Linked DNA regions of Azotobacter salinestris. The protein of the gene in region 2 interacts with the protein of the main gene of each other region in a pairwise test. Links are inferred from orthologs where the notes say so. Each region holds a gene or a part of one and is shown on either strand. Other genes may lie near its edges. The genes, in order: rho and yhbY.

Region 1 (3,171 bases), 1.4 Mb from region 2 along the record:
CAATCAGGGGAAAGCTCTCGGCTTGGGTTTTTGGCATGTCAGGTGTCTCGATGGCAGAACCGCGCCGTTCGGCCACGGGGGAGCAGTTGTACCAGTTTACGGATGAAGGGTCCAAGGCAGCTTGTGCGATAGGCGGCCTATTATAAGACTTGATGCCGGTCGGGGACGATGCGCCCGAATGTCCCTTGGCGGAGGTGCGCAGGGTGACGGGCAGGCGGGCCCGGAGCATGGCCTTGTGCGACCGGGTGCCGACCTGCAGCCGGGCGCCCTTTTTGCACTCCTGGAGCCTGAAGGCGGGGCAGGGCGGCGCGCTCGCCTTCCTGTGCCGACCAATGCGGGCTATCATGTTCGGAAATTTGTGCTTCCGACCACGGAGATTTTCCATGAGCGAACTCATCACCAACGTCAGCGACGCCAGCTTCGAGCAGGATGTGCTTCAGGCCGAGGGGCCGGTGCTTGTCGACTATTGGGCCGAATGGTGCGGGCCGTGCAAGATGATCGCCCCTGTGCTCAACGAAATCGCCAAGGATTACGAAGGCCGGCTGAAGATCTGCAAGCTCAACATCGATGAAAACCAGGGCACTCCGGCGAAGTACGGCGTGCGCGGCATTCCGACCCTGATGCTGTTCAAGGGTGGCAACGTCGAGGCGACCAAGGTGGGCGCCCTGTCCAAGTCGCAGCTGGCCGCCTTTCTCGACAGCAATATCTGAGCTCGCCTGCCAAGCGCATCCTGAGCTCCCGGGCCGGCTGGAAGCATGAAAGCCAGGGCGGGCTCGGTCCCGTGGTCCCGAGCCCGGCGGGTTGTGTGTGGCAAGAAAGGCGGAGAGCGGCCTGTTCGCCGGATCCGGGGTCGCAGTTTTTATCGTGCGAGGCTGGACGCACCTTTTTCGGGGTGTTAGATTCGGCTCTCGCAGCGAATTTAACGCTGTCCTCCGTCAGTCGTCGCCGACGCATCTCTTTAGAACAAGTACAGCGATCCGATCGCCTTCCCTGCGGCGCGGCTTTCCCAAGCTCAACGCTTTCTGCCCCCCTTATCGTCTTATGAATCTGACCGAACTCAAGCAAAAGCCTATTACCGAACTGCTGGAAATGGCCGAACAGATGGGCCTGGAGAACATGGCCCGTTCGCGCAAGCAGGATGTGATTTTCTCCCTGCTGAAGAAGCATGCGAAAAGCGGCGAGGAAATCTCCGGTGATGGCGTGCTGGAGATCCTTCAGGACGGCTTCGGATTCCTGCGCAGCGCGGACTCCTCCTACCTGGCCGGCCCGGACGACATCTACGTCTCGCCGAGCCAGATCCGCCGCTTCAACCTGCGCACCGGCGACACCATCGTCGGCAAGATCCGTCCGCCGAAGGAGGGCGAGCGCTACTTCGCACTGCTCAAGGTCGACTCGATCAACTTCGACCGGCCGGAAAACGCGAAGAACAAGATTCTCTTCGAGAACCTCACCCCGCTGTTCCCCAATGCCCGTCTCACCATGGAGGCCGGCAACGGCTCCACCGAAGACCTCACCGGCCGCGTGATCGACCTCTGCGCGCCGATCGGCAAGGGGCAGCGTGGTCTGATCGTCGCGCCGCCGAAGGCCGGCAAGACGATCATGCTGCAGAACATCGCCAGCAACATCACGCGCAACAACCCGGAAGTGCACCTGATCGTCCTGCTGATCGACGAGCGCCCGGAGGAGGTGACCGAGATGCAGCGCACCGTGCGCGGCGAAGTGGTCGCCTCCACCTTCGACGAGCCGCCGACCCGCCATGTGCAGGTCGCCGAGATGGTCATCGAGAAGGCCAAGCGCCTGGTCGAGCACAAGAAGGACGTGGTGATTCTGCTCGACTCCATCACCCGTCTGGCGCGTGCCTACAACACCGTGATTCCCAGCTCCGGCAAGGTGCTCACCGGCGGTGTCGACGCCCATGCCCTGGAGAAGCCCAAGCGTTTCTTCGGCGCCGCGCGCAACATCGAGGAGGGCGGCAGCCTGACCATCCTCGCCACCGCCCTGGTGGAAACCGGCTCGAAGATGGACGAGGTGATCTACGAGGAGTTCAAGGGCACCGGCAACCTGGAACTGCAGCTCGACCGGCGCATCGCCGAGAAGCGCGTGTTCCCGGCGATCAACATCAACCGTTCCGGTACCCGTCGCGAAGAGCTCCTGACCGGCGAGGAGGAGCTGCAGCGCATGTGGATTCTGCGCAAGATCCTGCATCCCATGGACGAGATCGCCGCCATCGAATTCCTCCTCGACCGTCTGAAGGACACCAAGACCAACGAGGAATTCTTCCAGTCGATGAAGCGGAAGTAATCCGCCGCGACAAGTCGCAAGCCTCGCACTGCAAGGGGGCAGGCTGGCGCCGTCACCCTGCGACATGGGGTTTGCAGCCAGAGGCTCGCAGTTTCCATGAAATACTCCGATCTTCGCGACTTCCTGCGCGCCCTGGAGGCGCGTGGCGAGCTCAAGCGCATCCAGACGCCGGTCTCACCCATACTGGAAATGACCGAAATCTGCGACCGTACCCTGCGTCGCGGCGGGCCCGCGCTGCTGTTCGAGAGGCCGGCGGGCTTCGACATGCCGGTGCTCGGCAACCTGTTCGGCACGCCGCAGCGGGTGGCCTTCGGCATGGGTGCCGAGGATGTCTCCGAGCTGCGCGAGATCGGCCGACTGCTGGCCTTCCTCAAGGAACCGGAGCCGCCCAGGGGCCTCAGAGACGCCTGGGACAAGCTGCCGCTTTTCAAGAGAGTGGTCAGCATGGCGCCCAAGGTGCTGAAGGACGCACCCTGCCAGGAGGTGATCCTCGAAGGCGAGGAGGTCGACCTCGGCAGGCTGCCGGTGCAGCACTGCTGGCCGGGCGATGCCGCGCCGCTGATCACCTGGGGGCTGACCATCACCCGCGGGCCGAACAAGGAGCGGCAGAACCTCGGTATCTACCGGCAGCAGGTGATCGGCCGCAACAAGGTGATCATGCGCTGGCTCAGCCATCGTGGCGGTGCGCTGGACTATCGCGAATGGTGCCAGAAGCATCCGGATCGCCCCTATCCGGTGGCGGTGGCTCTGGGTGCCGACCCGGCAACCATCCTCGGTGCGGTCACGCCGGTGCCGGATACCCTGTCCGAATATGCCTTCGCCGGCCTGCTGCGCGGCCAGCGCACCGAGCTGGTCAAGGCCGTCGGCAGC
Region 2 (3,137 bases):
CGAGGTCGACGTCGATGCGGTCTGTGACGGCAAGGACGTGGTGATCGGCGCGATCATGCAGCACATCGAGCAGGCCGGCGTACACTCCGGCGATTCGGCCTGCTCGCTGCCGCCCTATTCGCTGCCGGCACGCATCCAGGACGATATTCGCGAGCAGGTCAAGAAAATGGCCCTGGAACTCGGCGTGGTCGGTCTGATGAACGTGCAGATGGCCGTGCAGGGAGAGGACATCTACGTGCTGGAAGTGAACCCGCGTGCCTCGCGCACCGTGCCCTTCGTTTCCAAGTGCATCGGCGAGTCCCTGGCCAAGGTTGCGGCCCGCGTGATGGCTGGCAAGACGCTCAGGGAAATCGGTTTTACCGAGGAAATCATTCCGCCGTTCTTCAGCGTCAAGGAGGCGGTGTTCCCGTTTGCCAAGTTCCCCGGCGTCGATCCCATTCTCGGCCCGGAAATGAAGTCCACCGGCGAAGTGATGGGAGTCGGCGACAGTTTTGCCGAGGCGTTTGCCAAGGCCCAACTGGGCGCCAGCGAGACCCTGCCGACCGGTGGCTGTGCCTTCATCAGCGTGCGAGAGGATGACAAGCCGTTCGTCGCTGACGTGGCGCGCAATCTGGTTGCCCTCGGCTTTGAAGTGGTGGCCACTGCCGGTACCGCTCGAATGATCGAGGCTGCCGGCCTGCCGGTCCGCCGGGTGAACAAGGTGACCGAGGGCCGCCCCCATGTGGTCGACATGATCAAGAATGACGAGGTCACCCTGATCATCAACACCACCGAGGGACGTCAGTCGATCGCCGACTCCTTCTCGATCCGTCGCAACGCTCTGCAGCACAAGATCTGCATCACCACCACCATCGCCGGTGGCCAGGCGATCTGTGAAGCGCTCAAGTTCGGTCCCGAGAAGACCGTGCGCCGTCTGCAGGATCTCCATGCAGGAATCAACGCATGACCAAATTTCCGATGACTGTCCAGGGCGCACGCGCCCTGGAGGAAGAACTCAAGCATCTGAAAACCGAGCTGCGTCCGCAGATCACCCAGGCGATCGCCGAGGCGCGCGAGTTGGGCGACCTCAAGGAGAACGCCGAATACCACGCTGCCCGGGAGCAGCAGGGCATGGTCGAGGCGCGGATACGCGATATCGAGGGACGTCTGCAGAATGCGCAGATCATCGATGTGACGACCATTCCCCATTCCGGGAAGGTGATTTTTGGCGTTACTGTGGAGATTGCCAACGTCGAGACCGACGAAACCGTGGTCTACCAGATCGTGGGTGACGATGAGGCCGACATCAAGCAGGGCAAGCTGTCGGTCAGCTCGCCCATCGCCCGTGCCCTGGTAGGCAAGGAGGAGGGCGACGTGGTGGTGGTTAAGACGCCAAGCGGTACCGTCGAATACGAAATCATTGAGGTCCGTCACATCTGAGTCGGAGCCCCTGTACCAAGGGGGCTTTCGAGCTGGCCTCTTGGGGATGCAGCGTCAGTCTGGTACTGGATGGCCACCCTTTCGGTATGCAAGCCGGAGGGGTGGCCCGCCCTTCACATCAAGCCTGAAGGAAGCGACTGATGTTCGAGAGGTTCTTGTTCGGCTTCGGGTTCTTGCGGTAGAGCAGGGCAACCTTGCCGATCACTTGGGCGAGTTCGCTTCCGGACGCCGCGCAGAGTTCGGCGATCACCGTCTGGCGATCTTCCCGCTCGGCGAGGTTGATCTTCACCTTGATCAATTCGTGATCGTTCAGGGCCCGCTCCAGCTCGGCCAGAACGCCTTCGGTCACGCCATTTTCGGCCACGATCAAAACAGGCTTCAGGTGATGGCCGATGGATTTGAAATGTTTCTTCTGCTCCTGAGTGAGCGCCATAATCTGACCCCTGCGTCCGATCTTGTTGAAAAGCGGCCTAGTCTACCCGAGCGACCCGGGGCCGCCCAGCCAAACGCGAGGTGCCCGTGGCCCGATCCAAGACTAGTCATCGTTGGTTGAAAGAGCATTTCGATGATCCCTATGTGAAGATGGCGCAAAGAGACGGCTACCGCTCGCGCGCCAGCTACAAATTGCTGGAGATTCAGGAAAGGGACCGCATTCTGCGGCCGGGTATGACCGTGGTCGATCTGGGGGCTGCGCCGGGCGGCTGGTCGCAGGTGACCAGTCGGGTCATTGGCGACCGGGGACGCCTGATCGCCTCGGATATCCTGTCAATGGACAGCATCCCGGATGTGACCTTCATTCAGGGGGACTTCACCGATGACGCGGTGTTTGCCCAACTCCTCGAGGCGATTGGCGAGCAACCGGTCGATCTTGTGATTTCCGACATGGCCCCCAATATGAGTGGGGTGAAGGCGGCTGATCAGCCGCGGGCCATGTACCTCTGCGAGCTGGCGCTGGATCTGGCCGGACGAGTTCTGCGGCCGGGAGGCGACTTTCTGATCAAGATCTTCCAGGGCGAAGGTTTCGACCAGTATCTGCGACAAGTGCGCGAAAGTTTCGACAAGGTGCAGATGCGCAAGCCACTTTCCTCACGTGACCGCTCTCGCGAACAATATCTGCTCGCGCGTGGCTTTCATGGAGCCTAGACTGCTGATGGACCATGCACGTGCCCGAGGGACTGGCACACAAAGGGTTACAGAGAGGCCTGCCGGGGTCGGGGGTTGTGTATTAAGTTAGGCGGGTAGCTGTACCGGCCGTCATACAGGGACTGGCTCCGTCCCAGAGGGTAGTTAATTGAACGACATGGCAAAGAACCTGATTCTGTGGTTGATCATCGCGGCCGTTCTGGTGACCGTGATGAACAACTTTACCAATCCGAGCGAGCCGCAGACGCTGAATTATTCGGACTTCATCCAGCAGGTCAAGGATGGCAAGGTCGAGCGCGTGACCGTGGATGGCTACATCATCACCGGCCAGCGGATAGACGGCGACAACTTCAAGACGATCCGTCCGGCGATCCAGGATGGCGGCCTGATAGGCGATCTGATCGACAACAATGTCCAGATCGAGGGCAAGCAGCCAGAGCAGCAGAGCATTTGGTCGCAGCTGCTGGTGGCCAGCTTCCCGATTCTGGTGATTATTGCCGTGTTCATGTTCTTCATGCGCCAGATGCAGGGTGGTGCGGGCGGCAAGGGCGGTCCGATGAGCTTTGGCAAGAGCA

The links.
Region 1: the proteins of yhbY (region 2) and rho interact in binary tests that used the Escherichia coli proteins (3 or more experiments, as listed by UniProt). The link is inferred for Azotobacter salinestris from one-to-one orthologs.

Annotation. Positions count from the first base shown.
Region 1 is NZ_CP045302.1:3,254,122-3,257,292, forward strand. The notes cover bases 321-3,171. They hold rho (transcription termination factor Rho), read left to right. Parts: upstream 321-1,041; coding sequence 1,042-2,301; downstream 2,302-3,171. Other genes in these bases: trxA (thioredoxin TrxA), read left to right, coding at 384-710; ubiD (4-hydroxy-3-polyprenylbenzoate decarboxylase), read left to right, coding at 2,398-3,171. Outside these bases: ppx (exopolyphosphatase), read right to left, coding at 1-37. UniProt on the Escherichia coli protein: Facilitates transcription termination by a mechanism that involves Rho binding to the nascent RNA, activation of Rho's RNA-dependent ATPase activity, and release of the mRNA from the DNA template.
Region 2 is NZ_CP045302.1:1,812,272-1,815,408, reverse strand. The notes cover bases 196-3,012. They hold yhbY (ribosome assembly RNA-binding protein YhbY), read right to left. Parts: upstream 1,853-3,012; coding sequence 1,538-1,852; downstream 196-1,537. Other genes in these bases: ftsH (ATP-dependent zinc metalloprotease FtsH), read left to right, coding at 2,720-3,012; rlmE (23S rRNA (uridine(2552)-2'-O)-methyltransferase RlmE), read left to right, coding at 1,939-2,562; greA (transcription elongation factor GreA), read left to right, coding at 943-1,419; carB (carbamoyl-phosphate synthase large subunit), read left to right, coding at 196-946. Also shown: more of carB, read left to right, coding at 1-195; more of ftsH, read left to right, coding at 3,013-3,137.